Regions from separate parts of the Streptomyces sp. NPDC007084 genome, predicted to be linked through region 4. Evidence: riboswitches for the same ligand, from Rfam matches in the RefSeq annotation. Region 4 holds a riboswitch; each other region holds the start of a gene.

Region 1 (4,597 bases), on a different contig from region 4:
CCGGACACCGCGGGCGAGTCCCTGCCGCCCCTGCGGACCCGTCTGCACCACATCCGCGCCGACGCGCTCGACGGTGACACCGCGCAGACCGGCGGCATGCGCCGGTTCGCCGCCGTCAGCGGCCACACGGTGGGCTCCGAGAAGCTGTGGATGGGCCAGACCCACGTCGCCCCCGCCACCTCGTCCTCGGACCACCACCACGGCGCGTCCGAGACCGCCATCTACGTGGTGAGCGGGCACCCCGAGTTCGTCTTCCTCGACGGAACCGGCGCCGAGCCCGAGGAGATCCGGCTGCGCACCTCGCCCGGCGACTACATCTTCGTACCGCCGTTCGTCCCGCACCGCGAGGAGAACCCCGACCCGGCGGAGGAGGCCGTCGTCGTCATCGCCCGCAGCACCCAGGAGGCGATCGTGGTCAACCTGCCCCAGCTTTACGTGCTGACGGCGGACGACGAAGGCTGAACCTCCGCACCTCGGGGGTGGCGCGACACGGAGTGCTCTTCCCGCCGCCGGGCGGGACCCGCTTTCCCGGCCGTCGGGCGATCCGCGTCCGCGTCACCGCCCGCACCCTCGGGCTGCGGCACGCGTTCGACGCCGATCACATCGCGGCGATCGGCAACAGGACCCGCAAGCTCCTGGGGGAGGGGTGGTGCCACCGGGGGAGGGGTGGTGCCACCGAACTCGCCGCCGCCCGCGCCCTGGTGCGCCAGGCCGCGCGGCCCCTGGACGCCGGTGACCCCGGGCGCCGTACCTGTGCGCCATGGCGAAGCGCTTCGCCATCGACACGGGCCACGCGGTCGCGGAACGGGCCCCGCGACTGCGTGGAGGATAGGGGCACCTGAGCGAGTACGGCATCGAGAAGATCGTCCGTGACCCGCGTGCCCACCAGACCCTGGAAGGAACCAACGAGATCATGCGCGTCATCGTGGCCCGCGGCCTGACGGAGGCCCTCGGATGAGCGGAACCGACACCCCGGCCGCCGCCGACCCCGTCCTGCTGCACACCGACGGCCGGGCCGCCCACATCACCCTCAACCGGCCCCGCGCCCTCAACGCCCTGAACCACGCCATGGTCCGCCGGATCGACCAGGCCCTCACCGCCTGGGAGCACGACCCGGCCGTACGGACCGTCGTCATCACCGGCGCCGGGGAACGCGGCCTGTGCGCGGGCGGCGACATCCGGGTCGTGCACGACGACGCGCGCGACGGGGACGGCACCGCGTCCGCCGCGTTCTGGCGCGACGAGTACCGCCTCAACGCCCGGATCGCCCGCTACCCCAAGCCCTACGTCGCCCTCATGGACGGCATCGTGATGGGCGGCGGCGTCGGCGTCTCCGCGCACGGCAGCGTCCGCGTCGTCACCGAGCGGTCCCGGATCGCCATGCCCGAGACCGGCATCGGCTTCGTGCCCGACGTCGGCGGCACCTACCTGCTTGCCCTCGCCCCCGGCGAGCTGGGCACCCATCTCGCCCTCACCGGCACATCGGTCACCGCGGGCGACGCCCTGCTGTGCGGCCTCGCCGACCACTTCGTGCCGTCCGCCGCGCTCCCCGCGCTGGTCGCCGACCTCGCCGGCCTGCCGGTACGGGAAGCCCTGGCCCGGCACGTACAGCCGCCGCCACCCGCGGAGCTGACGGAGCGCCGTGAGTGGATCGACGCCTGCTACCGCGCCGACACCGTGGAGGAGATCGTGCGCCGGCTGCTCGCCGTAGGCGACCCGGCTGCCAAGGAGGCGGCCGGGACCCTGCTCGCCCACTCGCCCACCGCCGTGAAGACCACCCTGGCCTCGGTGCGCCGGGCCCGGCGGCTCGGGCCGCTTGAGCGCGTCCTCGACCAGGAGTACCGCGTCTCCTGCGCCCTGCTGTCCGCCCATGACCTGGTCGAGGGCATCCGGGCCCGGATCATCGACAAGGACCGCGACCCGCACTGGTCCCCGGCCACCCTCGCCGAGGTCACCGACGCCGACGTCGAGCGCTTCTTCGCTCCCCTCGGGGACCGCGAACTCGGGCTCGCCGGACCCAGCACCGCCGCGGAGCGGGCCTGGTGACCCGCACCGTCGCGTTCATCGGACTCGGACACATGGACGGGCCCAAGGCCGAGAACCCCGTCAAGGCCGAGAACCCCGTCAAGGCCGAGAACCTCGTCAAGGCCGCGAACCTCGTCAAGGCCGGACACCGCCTCCGCGGACACGACCTCGCGGCCGGCGCGGCGCGCGCCGGCGGAGTGCGCGCCGAACTCCGCCTCCGTGCCACCGAGTTGTACGCGCGGTACGCCGAACGCGTCGGAGCGGCCGAGGACTTCTCCGGCGTCGTCCGGGCCATCAGGGAGCGTGGCGCCGCGCGCGCGTGACCACGCCGCCGGCCGACCGCGGCTGCCCCGGGACCGTGCCCGCGGCCCCGGCGGACCGTGTCACCTGGTGCGAGAGGAAGATCACGCCAGGTGGCACGGTCTTGGCCAGGTACCCGTCACGCGGTACCGTCGGTGCGATATCGATGACGTCAGAACGGAAGCCGGTGGGAATCCGGCACGGTCGCGCCACTGTGAACGAGACGCCCCAGTCCGCTGGACGCCTCGCAAGTCAGACCCGTAGACGTCATCCAGTGCACCACCGAGATGGGACGCGAACTCCCGAGGAGGTCCTGCCATGGCGCAGACCGTCGCTCCGCCGACAGCCACCACCCCCGTCGTTCCCGCCAAGCTGCCGCTCAAGGCGATAGCACCCTGGGCGGTCTTCTTCGGCATCCTGATGCTGGTCCTGCTGTACTTCGTCGGCGCCGAACAGGGCGCCACCTCCGTCGTCTCGGGCGAGGACGTCCACGAGTGGGTGCACGACGCCCGCCACCTGCTCGGATTCCCCTGCCACTGACGCGAGAGACAAGCACCTGCCCATGAACTCCGCAACGGTAAGAAACCTCCTGGTCCGCGGCATGCTCGCGGGCCTCGGAGCAGGCGTCCTCGCCCTGGTCGTGGCCTACTTCCTCGGCGAGCCGAACGTCGACAGCGCGATCGGCTTCGAGGAGGCGCACGCCCCGGCGCACGAGCACGAGGTCGAACTCGTCTCCCGCAGCCTCCAGTCCACCGCGGGCCTCGCCACCGGCGTCCTGCTCTACGGCATCGCCTTCGGCGGCATCGCGGCCCTGGCGTACTGCTTCGCCCTCGGCCGCGTCGGCCGGTTCGGCGCCCGCGCGACCGCGCTCCTGCTCTCGGGCTGCGCGCTGCTCGCCGTGTACGTCGTGCCGTTCCTGAAGTACCCGGCCAACCCGCCGTCAGTCGGCGACCCCGACACCATCGGCAAGCGGACCACCCTGTACTTCCTGATGATGGTCCTCAGCGTGCTGCTGGCCGTCGCCGCCACCATCCTCGGCAAGCGGCTCGCCCCGAGGCTCGGCAACTGGAACGCGACGGTCGTCGCCGTGCTCGCCTTCGCCGTCGTGATCGGCCTGGCGTACGAGTTCCTGCCCGTGATCAACGAGGTCCCCAAGGACTTCCCCGCCACGCTGCTCTGGCGCTTCCGGCTCTCCGCGCTCGCCATGCAGGCCGCCCTGTGGGGCGGATTCGGGCTCGTCTTCGGTGAGTTGGCCCAACGCCTGCTGGAACCCAAGCCCGCGGCGGTCCCCTCCGGCCGGACGGTTCCGGCCGCGAACTGATCACTTCAGGACCAGGACACAAGCGCAACGCGAGAAGGCCTCTCGGGCCCGCCCGGGGGCCTTCTCGCGTTCCCGTACCCTCCGAACCCCCGGGAGGAGGGACGCGCCGCCAGGTCGCTCAGTCCTGCCCGTACACGTGGAACCCCCGGCCGGACTTGCGGCCCAGCAGGCCCGCCTCGACCATCCGCTGGAGCAGCGGGGGAGGGGCGTAGAGGGGCTCCCTGAACTCGTCGTAGAGGGACTCGGCGATCGAGGCGACCGTGTCGAGCCCGATCATGTCCGCCAGTTTGAGCGGGCCCATCGGATGGGCGCAGCCCAGCTCCATGCCGGCGTCGATGTCGGCCGCGGTGGCGAAGCCGGACTCCGCCATCCGGACGGCGGCCAGCAGATACGGGACGAGGAGGGCGTTGACGACGAAGCCGGCCCGGTCGCGGGAGCGTACGACCGTCTTGCCGAGGGTGCCGGTGGCGAAGGCCTCCACGGCGGCCACCGTGTCCGCGGACGTGTGCAGCGAGGCCACCACCTCCACCAGCGGCAGCACCGGGACCGGGTTGAAGAAGTGCAGGCCCACCACCCGGTCGGCGCGGCCGGTGGCCATGCCCAGGCGCATCACCGGCAGCGAGGACGTGTTCGTCGCGAGGACCGCCGCCGGGTCCTGGACGATCTTGTCGAGCGCGGCGAACACCTCGGTCTTGGCGGCGGCGTTCTCGACGACGGCCTCGACCACGAGTTGGCGGTCGGCCAGGTCGTCCAGACTCCCGGTGAAGACCATCCGGTCGAGCGCCTCCCGCGCCGCCTCCCGTTCCAGCCTGCCCCGGCGCACCGCACGGTCGAGCGAGGCCGCGACCCGCTCCCGCGCCCCGCGCGCGGCCGTCGCGTCCGCCTCGCACACCACCGTGTCCAGGCCGGCCCGCGCGCAGACCTCGGCGATCCCCGCGCCCATCTGCCCGG
Region 2 (4,597 bases), on a different contig from region 4:
GAGCTTCTTCAGCTCGGCCACCAGGTAGGAGTTGACCTGGAGGAACTCGCCGGAGAGCGTCTCGCGCTTGAACAGGTTCGACACCTGCGGCTCGATGCACTCGTAGACGCCCGCGATGGAGGCGATGGTGGCGGTCGGCGCGATGGCCAGGAGCAGCGAGTTGCGCATGCCGACCTCGGCGATCCGCCCGCGCAGCGCCTCCCAGCGCTCCGGCCAGTTCAGCTCGACGTCGTAGTGGTCGGGGTGCAGCACGCCCCGGGCGGTACGGGTCTTCTCCCAGGCCGGGAGCGGGCCGTTGCGCTCGGCGAGGTCCGCGGAGGCCTCGTACGCGGCGAGCATGATGCGCTCGGCGATCCGGGTGGACAGGGCGCGCGCCTGCGGCGAGTCGAAGGGCAGCCGCATCTTGAAGAAGACGTCCTGGAGGCCCATCGCGCCCAGACCGACCGGCCGCCAGCGGGAGTTGGAGCGCCCGGCCTGCTCGGTCGGGTAGAAGTTGATGTCCACCACGCGGTCGAGGAAGGTGACCGCGGTGCGGACGGTCTCGTCGAGCCGCTCCCAGTCGATGTCGTCGCCGACGACGAACGCGCCGAGGTTGACCGAGCCCAGGTTGCAGACCGCGGTCTCCCCGTCGTCCGTGACCTCCAGGATCTCGGTGCACAGGTTCGAGGAGTGGACGGTGTGGCCGGGCTCCGCCGTCTGGTTGGCGGTGCGGTTGGCGGCGTCCTTGAAGGTCATCCAGCCGTTGCCGGTCTGCGCGAGGGTGCGCATCATGCGGCCGTACAGATCGCGGGCCGGGATGGTCTTCTTGGCGAGGCCCGCTTCCTCGGCCTTGCGGTACGCGGCGTCGAACTCGTCGCCCCACAGGTCGACCAGCTCGGGCACGTCCGCCGGGGAGAACAGCGACCACACGCCGTCCTCGTTCACCCGGCGCATGAACTCGTCCGGAATCCAGTGCGCGAGGTTCAGGTTGTGCGTACGCCGGGCGTCCTCACCGGTGTTGTCGCGCAGCTCCAGAAACTCCTCGATGTCGGAGTGCCAGGTCTCCAGGTACACCGCCGCCGCGCCCTTGCGCCGGCCGCCCTGGTTCACCGCGGCGACCGAGGCGTCGAGCGTCTTGAGGAACGGGACGATGCCGTTGGAGTGGCCGTTGGTGCCGCGGATCAGCGAACCGCGCGAACGGATGCGGGAGTACGAGAGACCGATGCCGCCGGCGTGCTTCGACAGCCGGGCGACCTGGTGGTAGCGGTCGTAGATGGAGTCCAGCTCGTCCAGCGGGGAGTCGAGGAGGTAGCAGGACGACATCTGGGGGTGCCGCGTACCGGAGTTGAAGAGCGTGGGGGAGGACGGGAGGTAGTCGAGCCGGCTCATGAGCCCGTAGAGCGCGGAGACTTCGTCCACGGCGTGGACCGTGTCGTCCTCGGCGAGGCCGGAGGCGACCCGCAGCATGAAGTGCTGGGGCGTCTCGACGACCTTGCGGGTGATGGGGTGGCGCAGCAGGTAACGGCTGTGCAGCGTCCGCAGGCCGAAGTAGCCGAAGCGGTCGTCGCCGGCCGGGTCGATCAGCGCGTCGAGCCGGGCGGTGTGCAGCCGGACGAACTCGGCGGTGCGGTCGGCGATCAGGCCCTCGCGGTGGCCGACGGCGACCGACTCGGAGAAGGTCGTCACGCCCTGGGAGGCGGCCTCCGCGGCGATGCTGATGGTGAGTAGCCGGGCGGCCAGCCGGGAGTAGACGGGGTCCTCGGAGATGAGTCCGGCCGCCGCCTCCGTGGCCAGTTCGCGCAGCTCGGCCTCGTCGGCGCGGGCGGACCGGCCGCGCAGCGCCGCGGCGGCGACCCGGCCGGGGTCGGCGTCGGGGAGGTCGGCGGTGAGGTCGGTCAGGGTCCGCAGCAGCGCGGCTCCGGGGCCGTCGGTCTCCACCGGGGCCTGGTGCTCGGTCACTGAAGCCGGATCTGCTGGCGCGATGGTCACGTGGGGCTCTCCCTCGCTCGGCACGGGGCCTTTCGGGGAGCACGGGGGCACACGGAAACGCTTCTGGGCAGCCAGCGCACCGCGTCCACCGGCCCATTCCGCGAGGCCCGGACGTCGTCGGCACCCGGGCCGGGTGGCCGGGGTGCGCTGTCGGCAGGTCCTCGGACTGACACGTACGCGGGCACGCCCAATACGCGAACACGCACAAGTACACCGTTGCGGGACAGTTCCGGATTCGCACCGGATTCCCCTGCGGCGACAGCGAGCATGAGCATACATCTTGTGCCGGGCCCAGGGAGCACCCCCACATGTTGTGTCGTGTCGGTGCCGGAGAGCGCTACGGAGTGTGCCGGGGGGTCAACTCGTAGGTGAGCGGCCGGATGTGGCCCGGCCGCCGAACGGGGCCCGGACGCGGCGGGGGAGGGACTGGCCGGGGCGAGGGGGACTGGCCGGGGAGAGGGGCCGGGCGGGGAGTAGCCGGGGGCGGGGAGGGCCCCGGACGGGCACGGCGACGGGCCGCCGGTTCGCGACCGGCGGCCCGTCCTCGGCTGCCTTGCCCTGCCCCTCTCTCGGTGGGGCGATCCCCCTCCCGGTGAGACAGGGCGCCCTCCTGGTGAGGCGCCCTCCCGGTGAGGCGGGCGCCCTCTCGCAGGGGCAGGCGTTTCCCCTAGTGGCCGGCGCCCGCCGTGGCCGGCGGAAGCTCCACCTGGACGCCGGGGTCGCCCGCGTCGGCGGTGTAGTCCTCGGGCGAGGTCTCGTCGATGCCGTCGGGGGCCTTGAACGCGCGCAGGGCGAAGGTGAGGACGACGGAGACGACCACGTTCAGGACGAACGCGGTCAGGCCGATGTAGCCGATCTCGCCGATGCCCGGGATCTCCTTCGAGCTGCCGCCGAAGTGCTTCTGGGTCGGCGAGGCCACCCCGTAGGCGGCGAGCGTGCCGTAGACCATGCCGACCGCCCAGCCCGCGAGCAGCGCCCAGCGGTGGAACCAGCGGGTGAACAGGCCGCCGACCAGCGCCGGGAAGGTCTGGAGAATCCAGATGCCGCCCAGCAGCTGGAAGTTGATCGCGACCGTCTTGTCCATCGTCAGGACGAAGACCAGCGCGCCCACCTTCACCAGCAGCGAGACGATCTTGGAGACGCGGGTCTCCTGCTTCGGGGTCGCGTCCGGCTTGATGAAGTCCTTGTAGATGTTGCGGGTGAAGAGGTTCGCGGCGGCGATCGACATGATGGCCGCCGGGACGAGCGCCCCGATGCCGATGGCGGCGAAGGCCACGCCCGCGAACCAGTCCGGGAACATGTTCTCGAAGAGCTGCGGGATGGCGAGCTGCCCGTTCTGCACCTTCACGCCGGCCGCGATGGCCATGAACCCGAGCAGGGCGAGCAGGCCCAGCATCAGCGAGTAGAGGGGCAGGATCGTCGTGTTGCGGCGGATCACCTCGCGGCTGCGGCTGGACAGCGTCGCGGTGATGGAGTGCGGATACATGAACAGGGCGAGCGCCGAACCCAGCGCGAGCGTGGCGTAGGTCCACTGGCCCGCCGCGGGCGGCACGACCCCGCCGGCCCCGGCCGCCGTGTACTTGTCGCCCGCCGCCTTGAAGATCTCGTCGAAGCCGCCGAGCTTGATCGGGATGTAGATGATGGCCACCGCGATCACGATGTAGATCAGGGTGTCCTTCACGAACGCGATCAGCGCCGGGGCCCGCAGCCCCGAGGAGTAGGTGTACGCGGCCAGCACACCGAAGGCGATGAGCAGCGGCAGGTCCTTGACGAACCAGTTGGTGTTCTCGCCGCCGCCCACCCCCATCACGTCCAGGACGGCCTGGATGCCGACGAGCTGGAGCGCGATGTACGGCATGGTCGCGAGGATGCCGGTGACGGCGACCGCCAGCGACAGGCTCTTGGAGCCGAACCGGCCGCGCACGAAGTCCGAGGTCGTCACATAGCCGTGCTTGTGCGAGACCGACCAGAGGCGGGGCAGGAAGGTGAAGATCAGCGGGTACACCAGGATCGTGTACGGCACGGCGAAGAAGCCGGCCGCGCCCGCCGCGTAGATCGCCGCGGGGACGGCGACGAAGGTGTACGCCGTGTAGAGGTCGCCGCCGAGCAGGAACCAGGTGACCCAGGTCCCGAACGACCGTCCGCCCAGGCCCCATTCGTCGAGGCTGTGCTCGTTGTCGGCCCTGCGCCAGCGGGCGGCCAGGAATCCCATGACCGTGACGGCCACGAAGAAGAAGACGAAGACGCCGAGGGCGACGCCGTTCACACCGTCGTTCATGCTCCGGCACCTCCCTTGGCCTTGGCCGCGCGGGTCCGCTGGTCACGCCGCCAGAGCTGGTGCGCGGTCACCGTCAGCGCGGTGGAGAGCAGCACCCACAGCATCTGGTACCAGTAGAAGAAGGGGATGCCGATGAAGGTGGGGTCCGTCTTGGCGTAGGAGCCGACCCACAGCATCGCCACGAAGGGGGCGAGCAGGCAGAGCGCGATCACCACGCGGACCGGTGTCACCACCGGTGGTTTCACTTCGGGCAGGTCTGACATAACGGCGGCTCCGTCCCCTCGCGATCACCTGTGTAACGCGCAGGCAATCTAGGCGACGGCTCAGCTTTAGGGAACCCCTGGTCGCGGC
Region 3 (4,597 bases), on a different contig from region 4:
CGCCCCCGCGCCCTCGCCCTGGCCCTGGCCCTGGCCGGCGTCCTCGCCCTGACTCTCCGCGCCCCGCACGCCCCGCACGCCCCGCCCCCGACCCTCGTTCTCGTCCGTCATGTGGAGATCCTCCGACCGTCCCGTCCGCCGTTCCGCCCACCCGATCGCCCCGCCCGCGCCTCCCGTCCCACCGGCGGCATCGGCACCAGCCGGCCCGGACGTGACCCCGATCCTGTCAGGCGGCGGCGCCGACTCACCGGGCGCGGACGCCCTTCGGGCGAGCCAGGGACCCCCGGTGACCCCCGGCTGACCAGGTTCTTCGCTCTGGAGTGACCAGGATCTCCTCTCCGGCCCCGCGCCCGGCCCCGCCCGGTCCGCGCACCCCCGGCGACCCGTACCGGAGCCCGGTATTCCGGCTCCGTTCGAACCCCGTCCTCTCCCCCTCGGCACAAGCGGAATCCGGATACGCCGTTCGGGACACCACAAAGCCCGGCTCAGTTCATCTTCCGTTCATCCAGGTTGCCTACGGTCCACCTGCCACTGACGTCCAACAGAAGCCTGGGTAAATGGAACACATCACGCTCCTCCTCGGAATCGTGATCGTCACCGCTCTCGTGTTCGATTTCACGAACGGTTTCCACGACACCGCCAACGCGATGGCCACCACCATCTCGACCGGCGCGCTCAAGCCCAAGGTCGCGGTGGCCATGTCCGCCGTGCTGAACCTTGTCGGCGCCTTCCTCTCGGTGGAGGTCGCCAACACGATCTCCAAAGGCCTCGTCGACGAGTCCGGCATCCAGCCAGAAGTGATCTTCGCCGCCCTGGTGGGCGCGATCCTCTGGAACCTGGTGACATGGCTCGTCGGACTCCCGTCCAGCTCCTCGCACGCCCTGATGGGCGGTCTGGTCGGCGCCACCATCGCCTCGGCCGGCACCGGCGCGGTGCACGGGGACGTCCTGGTCGGCAAGGTGCTGCTGCCCGCCGTCGCCGCCCCGATCGTGGCCGGCCTGGCCGCGATGCTCGCCACCCGGCTGTCGTACCGGCTCGGCAAGAACGCCGGCGGCAAGGCCACCGAGAAGGGGTACCGCGCCGGGCAGATAGCCTCCGCGGGCCTGGTCTCGCTGGCCCACGGCACCAACGACGCCCAGAAGACGATGGGCATCATCACCCTGGCCCTGGTCGCCGGCGGCGCCGTCGCGCCCGACTCCGACCCGCCGGTCTGGGTCATCCTCTCCGCCGGTCTCGCGATCGCGCTCGGCACCTATTTGGGCGGCTGGCGCATCATCCGCACCATGGGCAAGGGCCTCACCGACCTCCAGCCGCAGCAGGGCTTCGCCGCCCAGACCAGCGCCGCGACCGTCATCCTGGCCTCCTCGCACATCGGCTTCTCCCTCTCCACCACGCACGCGGTCTCCGGCTCCGTGATGGGCGCCGGCCTCGGCCGCAAGGGCGGTGTGGTCCGCTGGTCCACCGCCACCCGGATGTTCGTCGCCTGGGCCCTCACGCTGCCCGCCGCCGCCCTGGTCGGCGCGCTCGCCGAGTGGGTCACCGGATTCGGCGCCTGGGGCACCACGCTCGTCGCCGTCTTCCTGGTCGGCTCCAGCTTCGCGATCTGGCGCCGCTCGCGCCGCGAGGTCATCGACCACACCAACGTGAACGCCGAGGAGCCCGTCGGCGTGGTCACCACGGCCATCGCCGCCGTCACCCCGCCCCCGGCCGGCACCGTGACCGAGGACCTCACGGCCACCATCCCCGCTCCCGCCGAGCCCGCGGCGACCCCGCCGGCGCCGTCCCGCGTGGCCTGAGAACCGAAGGAAGAAACAGCATGCACATCGACTGGTCGGCCCTCGGGTCCGTGTTCGGCGTCAGCCTCGGGGCCACCGTGCTCCTCGTCGGCCTCTTCACCCTCGGTGTCGCGGGCCTCGCCAAGAAGGAGTCCGCCCAGGGCGGCTCCGCCGTCGCGGCGGCCACCGGCGCCTACGTCTGCTTCGCGGCCTGCGCCGCGGCGGTCGCGTACGGCATCTCGCTCATCATGAGCAAGTAACCCGGGACGAACAGCCCCGAACGGGCCGTTGTCGGGCAGCACTTCACGGTGGGGTGCGGGACGGATCTCCGTCCCGCACCCCACCGTCGTGTGGGGCTTCGCACACTCTCCCTCCGCAGGTCAACAGCAAGTTGACGGCCGTTCTCACCGCGTGGTGGACTGCCCGGGCCAAGTACGGCGGCAGGTGAGGAAGCCGGTGCGAATCCGGCGCGGTCCCGCCACTGTCACCGGGGAGGAAACTTCCCGGGAAGCCAGGAACTCTCGCCGCCGGTCTCGTCGAACCAGGGCGCGGACACCCTGAGTGAGGACATATCGCCATGCGCGGCTGCCCGTTGCCGGACCTGTTGTGCCAGAGAGTTCTGCCGACCCCCACGGCCGGCTGACCCCGTGCGGGCCGATCGCGTCTTCGCGTACGGCGCCGCCGCCGGCCTCCTGGGCGACCTGCTGCTCGGCGATCCCCGCCGAGGGCATCCGGTCGCCGCGTTCGGGCGGGCGGCCACGGCCGTGGAGCGGACCCTGTGGCGTGACCACCGCGGGTGGGGCACGCTGCACACCCTCGTCTGCGTAGGCGGCGCCGCCGGGATCGCCGCGCTCGCCGGCCGCTGCGTGCGCCCCTCGGGGACCGCTTCCGTCGCGCTGACCGCCGCCGCCACCTGGGCCGTCGTCGGCGGGACCTCGCTCGGCCGTGAGGCGCGCGCGATCGGCGGCGCGCTCGCGGCCGGTGATCTCGACGTCGCCCAGGAGCGCCTGCCGCGTCTGTGCGGGCGCGACCCGCAGGCGCTGGACGCCGACGGCGTCGCCCGCGCGGTGGTCGAGTCCGTCGCCGAGAACACCTCCGACGCCGTGGTCGGCGCCCTGGTCTGGGGCGCCGCCGCCGGGGTGCCCGGCCTCGTCGCCTTCCGCGCCGTGAACACGCTCGACGCGATGGTCGGCCACAAGTCCCCCCGCCACCGCCGCTACGGCTGGGCCTCCGCCCGGCTCGACGACCTCGCGGGCTGGCCGGGGGCCCGGCTGACCGCCGTCCTCGCGGCCGTCGCCGGCGGCGACCCGCGCGGTGCCGTACGGGCCTGGCGCGCCGACGCCCGCAAGCACCCGAGCCCCAACGCCGGTCCGGTGGAGGCCTCCTTCGCCGGCGCGCTCGGCGTACGGCTCGGCGGCACCCTCTCGTACGCGGGCCGGGTCGAACACCGGCCGGTGCTCAACGGGGACGGGCGCGCGGTGCGGGTCGCGGACATCGAGCGGGCCGTACGGCTGTCCCGGCGCGTCGGCTGGCTGGCGCTCGGCGTCAGCGTCGCCGGACGCGTCCTGCTGTCCCGAAGGCCGGGGGCGAAGGCCGCCGCACGGCCGGTCCGAAGGGGGCGTACGGCATGAGCGGCGGACTGCTGGTCGCGGGGACCACCTCCGACGCCGGCAAGAGCGTGGTGACCGCCGGGATCTGCCGGTGGCTGGTGCGCCAGGGGGTGAAGGTCGCGCCGTTCAAGGCGCAGAACATGTCCCTGAACTCGTTCGTCACCCGGGAGGGTGCCGAGATCGGGCGCGCCCAGGCCATGCAGGCCCAGGCCGCCCGCGTGGAGCCGGCCGCGCTGATGAACCCGGTGCTGCTCAAGCCGGGCGGCGACCGCACCAGCCAGGTCGTCCTGCTGGGCAGGCCGGTCGGCGAGATGAGCGCCCGCGGCTTCTTCGGGAGACCGGGCCAGGAGCCCTCGGAGGGCGCGCCGCCGGGCGGTGACCTGCGCGGGGGCGGCCGGGAGGCACTGCTCGGGACGGTTCTCGACTGTCTGGACCGGTTGCGGGGCACGTATGACGCGGTGATCTGTGAGGGGGCCGGCAGCCCGGCCGAGATCAATCTGCGGCGCACCGACATCGTCAACATGGGGGTCGCGCGGAACGCCGGGCTGCCCGTGCTCGTCGTCGGCGACATCGACCGGGGCGGGGTGTTCGCCTCCTTCTTCGGCACGGTCGCCCTGCTCTCGCCCGAGGACCAGGCGCTCGTCGCCGGGTTCATCGTGAACAAGTTCCGCGGCGACGTCGGTTTGCTGGAGCCCGGCCTCGACATGCTGCGCGGTCTCACCGGCCGCCGCACCTACGGCGTGCTGCCCTTCCGGCACGGGCTGGGCATCGACGAGGAGGACGGGCTGCGGGTGTCGCTGCGCGGCACCGTCCGCGAGTCGGCCGTCTCCTCCCCCGCCGGCGCGGACGTCCTGCGGGTCGCCGTGTGCGCGGTCCCGCTCATGTCCAACTTCACCGACGTGGACGCGCTGGCCGCCGAACCGGGCGTCGTCGTGCGGTTCGTGGACCGGGCCGAGGAACTGGCCGACGCGGACCTGGTCGTCGTACCCGGCACCCGGGGCACGGTGAAAGCGCTGGCGTGGCTGCGCGAGCGGGGCCTCGCCGACGCGCTCTCCCGTCGGGCCGCCGAGGGCCGCCCGGTGCTGGGGATCTGCGGGGGCTTCCAGCTCCTCGGGGACCACATCGAGGACGAGGTCGAATCACGCGCCGGCCAGGTCGAGGGGCTCGGACTCCTCCCCGTCCGCGTGCGGTTCGCCCGCGAGAAGACGCTGG
Region 4 (4,597 bases):
GAGGTCGTCGATGGCCTGGACGATGTCCCCGAACTCGGCGTAGCACATGTGGGTGTGGATCTGGGTGTCCGGCCGCACACCCGCGGTGGTGAGGCGGAAGGCCTCCGTCGCCCACGCCAGATAGGCGGGACGGTCGGCCGCGCGCAGCGGGAGCGTCTCGCGCAGCGCGGGCTCGTCCACCTGGATGACCGAAGTCCCCGCCGCCTCAAGGTCGTTGACCTCGTCGCGCAGCGCGAGCGCGACCTGCCGGGCGGTGTCGCCGAGCGGCTGGTCGTCGCGGACGAAGGACCAGGCGAGCATGGTGACCGGCCCGGTCAGCATGCCCTTGACGGGCCGGTCGGTGAGGGACTGGGCGTACGTCGTCCAGCGCACCGTCATCGGCTCGGGCCGCAGGATGTCGCCGGCCAGGATCGGCGGACGCACATACCGGGTGCCGTACGACTGGACCCAGCCGTGCTGTGTGGCGAGGTAGCCGGTGAGCTGCTCGGCGAAGTACTGGACCATGTCGTTGCGTTCGGCCTCGCCGTGCACGAGGACGTCCAGCCCGGCCTTCTCCTGGAACGAGACGACCTCGCCGATCTCGGCCCGGATGCGCTCCTCGTACCCGGCGAGGTCGATGCGTCCGGTGCGCAGGTCGGCCCGTGCGGAGCGCAGTTCGGCGGTCTGCGGGAAGGAGCCGATCGTGGTGGTCGGCAGCAGCGGCAGACCGAGGTGGGCGCGCTGGGCGGCGGACCGCTCGGCGTACGGCTGCGAGCGGCGGGCGTCGGCGGCCGTGACGGCGGCGGCGCGGGCGCGCACGGCGGGGTCGTGGGTGAGCGCCGAGCCCGCGCGGGCGGCGAGATCGGCCCGGTTGGCGGCGAGTTCGGCCGCGATGGTGTCCGTGCCGTGCGCCAGACCCTTGGCGAGGGTGACGATCTCCGCCGTCTTCTGCCGGGCGAAGGCGAGCCAGCGCAGCACCTGCGGTTCGATGTCCCGCTCGACGCCGGTGTCCAGCGGCACGTGCAGCAGCGAGCAGGAGGCCGCGACGTCCACCTGGTCCGCGAGGCCCAGCAAAGTGCCCAGCGTGGCAAGGGAGTTCTCCAGGTCGTTGACCCAGATGTTGCGGCCGTTGACGACACCGGCGACGAGCCGCTTGCCCTGCAGACCACCGACGGCGGCGAGCGCGTCCAGGTTGGCGGCGGCAGCGCCGGTGAAGTCGAGGGCGAGCCCGTCGACGGGAGCTTTGGCGAGGATGGGCAGGGCCTCCCCGAGCCGGTCGAAGTAGGACGCGACGAGCAGCTTCGGCCGGTCGGTGAGACCGCCGAGGAACCGGTAGGCGCGTTCGGCGGCGTTCAGTTCGGCGGTCGTCCGGTCCTCCACGAGCGCGGGCTCGTCGAGCTGGACCCACCGGGCACCCGCGGAGCGCAGATCGGCGAGCACCTCGGCGTAGACCGGCAGCAGCCGGTCGAGCAGGGCCAGCGGGTCGAAGTCCGCGGCCACGCCCGGGGCGGGCTTGGCCAGGAGGAGGTACGTGACCGGTCCGACCAGGACCGGGCGGGCCGTCAGCCCGAGCGCCAGCGCCTCCCTCAACTCGGCGACCTGCTTGGACGAGTCGGCGGTGAAGACGGTGTCCGGGCCCAACTCGGGCACGAGATAGTGGTAGTTGGTGTCAAACCACTTCGTCATCTCCAGCGGCGCCACGTCCTGCGTACCGCGGGCCATGGCGAAGTAGCCGTCGAGCGCGTCGACGGCGACGGCGTCCCGGTGGCGCTCGGGGACGGCGCCGACCATGACGCTGGTGTCCAGGACGTGGTCGTAGTACGAGAAGTCGCCGGTGGGTACTTCGGCGATACCGGCCTCGGCGAGCTGCCGCCAGGTGGAGCGGCGCAGTTCCGCGGCGGTGGCCCGGAGGGCGTCGGCGCCGACGCGGCCCTTCCAGTAGCCCTCGATCGCCTTCTTCAGTTCCCGGTTCGGACCCTGGCGGGGGTAGCCGTACACGGTGGCCCGTGCTGCCGCGGCTGCGGACTTCGCTGTCACGGAAATCTCCTTCGCGAGATGTCTCCCTGGATCCCGATGGGACACGTGAGCGCGAAGGGTGACGGACCGGGCGGGAACACGCCGCACGCCGGAGCGCGGCCGTCCGCCAGGTATGTACGCCGACCCGCCCACGAGGTCACCGGGATGTCCGCGCGCGATGGTCGCGCACGGGCAGCGGGCAGGTCTTCGGACTCGCGGGCACGCCCTCCGGACGGAGGACACCTACTGGCCGTCGCTTCCCAGACCCGTCCGGGCCCAGTGCGTATGACGGCGGTCGTTCCCGCTCACCGCTGCGGGGCAGTCCCGGATTTCCACCGGGTTCCCTCTTACGACGCATCCCGCCTGGCGGACGGGGCGAACCAGCTACGGGCGCCAGCCTATGCGACGAGCGCGGTGCCGCGCAGGCCGCCCACATCCCGGACGGCTCCGGGAGCGCGGCGGCCGGCCGGCTCGGCGCGGGTGCCCGGTTCAGGCGACCGGCCCGGGGAAGCCCTTGGTTCCGTCGAAGGCGAGGCGCGCGAACCGTCCGCCGATACGACGGTGGGTCGCGGCGTCCGGATGGAGCGCGTCCGGCAGCGGCAGCTCGACGGCGTCCGCCTCTCCGTACAGCTCCCGTCCGTCGAGGTAGTGCAGGTTCGGGTCCTCGGCGGCCCGCTGTGCCACGATCGCGGCGAGTTCGTCGCGGATGACCCCGAGGGTCAGTTTCCCGCTCGCCCGCTCGGCGGGGTCGCCCGCGGCGCGGAACCGCAGCCGGCCTTCGCCGAGCGCGCCGAGGTCCGGGAGGCTGGGGCCCGGCGTTTCCTCGTGAATGGGGCAGAGGATGGGGGAGACGACGAGCAGCGGCACGCTCGGGTGGCCCTCGCGGACGGTGTCGAGGAAACCGTGCACGGCGGGGGTGAAGGCCCGCAGCCGCATCAGGTCGGTGTTGACGAGGTTGATGCCCAGCTTGAGGCTGATCAGGTCGGCGGGCGTGTCGCGCAGGGTGCGCGCGGTGAACGGGTCGAGCAGGGCGCTGCCGCCCAGCCCCAGGTTGACCAGTTCCACCCCGGCCAGGGAGGCGGCGAGCGCGGGCCAGGTGGTGCTGGGGCTCGCCGCGTCGGAACCCTGGCTGATCGAACTGCCGTGATGCAGCCACACGGGCCGCCCACGGTCCTGGGCCGGCTCCACGGGCGCGTCGGCTCGCAGGCCCACCAGCTCGGCGGTCTCGTTGTGCGGCAGCCAGATCTCGACGTCCTTCGGCCCGGCGGGCAGGTCCGCGAACCGTACGGTGCCGACCGTCCCGGGCGTGGTCGTCGCCGATCCCGTGGCCATGTCGAGGGTGAGGGTGTTGCCGCCGGGCGCGGACGATTGACCGGCGAGCCGGCCGTCGACGACGAGGTCGTACAGCCCGTCCGGCCGTGCGGGCGCGCCCACGTAGACGCGCTTGGTGGCGAGGACGTCCAGCTCGACGGTGGTGGCCCGCGTACGGAAGGCCAGCCGAACGCCCGACGGCTGGGCCTCCGCCATCGCCACTTGCCCGTCGCCACACTGGGCCCGCGCCCAGGCGGGCAGCCGGTGGGGCAGCACACCCCGCCCGGTGTACTCCAGCTCGACGGCACCGCGCACGAGGTCGGCGGTGATGGGTGTGGTGATGGGGTCGGGTTGGGTCTGCATGATGACATCGGCCTGTCGGTGGGGGAGGACGGATGGGGGGTACGGGGTCGCAAGGGCCACATGGGTCCACGTGGGCCAGGCGGCGTACGGGTCACACGGGTTGTGAGGCTTGTGCGGAGTGCGGTTGGCACGGTTGGCAGGGGTCGTGCGGCGTGTGTGGTGGATGTCGTGGGATGCCTGTGGCTGTCCCGCCTCGTGGGTGGTGGGCGCGTGCCGCCTGTCGCTCACCTCGCGGCTGCCGTGGGAGGCGACGGGGGTCAGCCACGTGGGGCCCGCATGGGGCCCTGCGCGATGCCAACGGGCTTCGGCCACCAGCGAGTTGAGGGATACGGGCAGGTGCCGGCGGCCGGGCGAGTCAGCCGCGTCGGTCAGGCCGTGGGCCAGTGGCGCAGCAGGGAGTCCAGCGCGTCCAGAACGCGCGACCAGCTCTCCTGTGAGTCGGGGGCACTGTGGCTGAACCCTCCGGCCAGCTCCAGGCTGACGTAGCCGTGGAACACGCTGCCCAGCATGCGGACGGCGTGGGTCTGGTCGGGTTCCGCCAGGTCGTAGCCCCGCAGGATCGCCCGGGTCATCTGCGCGTGCCGGACACCCGCGCTGGCGGCGGCCGTCTCCGGGTCGAGCCGGAGCTGTGCGGCGGCGTACCGCCCGGGGTGCTCCCTGGCGTAGTCGCGGTAGACGTTCGCGAAGGCGGTCAGGGCGTCCTTGCCGGCCCGCCCGGCCAGGGCTGTCGCCCCACGGTCGGCGAGTTCTTCGAGGGCGAGCAGGGCGATCCGCGTCTTCAGGTCGTGCGAACTCTTCACATGGGAGTAGAGACTCGCGACCTTGACGTCGAAGTGCCTGGCCAGCGCCGAGACGGTCACCTGGTCGAAGCCGACCTCGTCGGCCAGCTCCGCCCCCGCCCGTGTCACCCGCTCCGCGGTCAGTCCTG

Evidence for each region. Region 4 has a riboswitch for cobalamin ahead of metE (5-methyltetrahydropteroyltriglutamate--homocysteine S-methyltransferase). Riboswitches for the same ligand answer to the same signal wherever they lie in the genome.
Region 1: linked by a shared signal. The riboswitch ahead of AB0912_RS06770 (CbtB-domain containing protein) and the one ahead of metE (5-methyltetrahydropteroyltriglutamate--homocysteine S-methyltransferase) in region 4 are both predicted to bind cobalamin.
Region 2: linked by a shared signal. The riboswitch ahead of AB0912_RS05100 (ribonucleoside-diphosphate reductase subunit alpha) and the one ahead of metE (5-methyltetrahydropteroyltriglutamate--homocysteine S-methyltransferase) in region 4 are both predicted to bind cobalamin.
Region 3: linked by a shared signal. The riboswitch ahead of AB0912_RS32790 (cobalamin biosynthesis protein) and the one ahead of metE (5-methyltetrahydropteroyltriglutamate--homocysteine S-methyltransferase) in region 4 are both predicted to bind cobalamin.

What each region holds. Positions count from the first base shown of each region.
Region 1 is NZ_JBEYFY010000005.1:87,107-91,703, reverse strand. It holds gene AB0912_RS06790 (cupin domain-containing protein) at 1-462, shown strand, start outside; partial or broken gene AB0912_RS06785 (acyl-CoA dehydrogenase family protein) at 546-958, shown strand; gene AB0912_RS06780 (enoyl-CoA hydratase/isomerase family protein) at 955-2,046, shown strand; partial or broken gene AB0912_RS06775 (3-hydroxyisobutyrate dehydrogenase) at 2,193-2,348, shown strand; cobalamin riboswitch at 2,462-2,606, shown strand; gene AB0912_RS06770 (CbtB-domain containing protein) at 2,644-2,865, shown strand; gene AB0912_RS06765 (CbtA family protein) at 2,888-3,646, shown strand; gene AB0912_RS06760 (3-hydroxybutyryl-CoA dehydrogenase) at 3,765-4,597, opposite strand, start outside.
Region 2 is NZ_JBEYFY010000004.1:6,434-11,030, reverse strand. It holds gene AB0912_RS05100 (ribonucleoside-diphosphate reductase subunit alpha) at 1-1,968, opposite strand, end outside; cobalamin riboswitch at 2,103-2,289, opposite strand; gene mctP (monocarboxylate uptake permease MctP) at 2,636-4,246, opposite strand; gene AB0912_RS05090 (DUF3311 domain-containing protein) at 4,243-4,509, opposite strand.
Region 3 is NZ_JBEYFY010000074.1:21,811-26,407, forward strand. It holds gene AB0912_RS32775 (class II aldolase/adducin family protein) at 1-111, opposite strand, end outside; gene AB0912_RS32780 (inorganic phosphate transporter) at 558-1,796, shown strand; gene AB0912_RS32785 (hypothetical protein) at 1,817-2,035, shown strand; cobalamin riboswitch at 2,173-2,317, shown strand; gene AB0912_RS32790 (cobalamin biosynthesis protein) at 2,423-3,406, shown strand; gene AB0912_RS32795 (cobyric acid synthase) at 3,403-4,597, shown strand, end outside.
Region 4 is NZ_JBEYFY010000078.1:7,003-11,599, forward strand. It holds gene metE (5-methyltetrahydropteroyltriglutamate--homocysteine S-methyltransferase) at 1-2,016, opposite strand, end outside; cobalamin riboswitch at 2,176-2,395, opposite strand; gene AB0912_RS33315 (GDSL-type esterase/lipase family protein) at 2,485-3,669, opposite strand; gene AB0912_RS33320 (WHG domain-containing protein) at 4,038-4,597, opposite strand, start outside.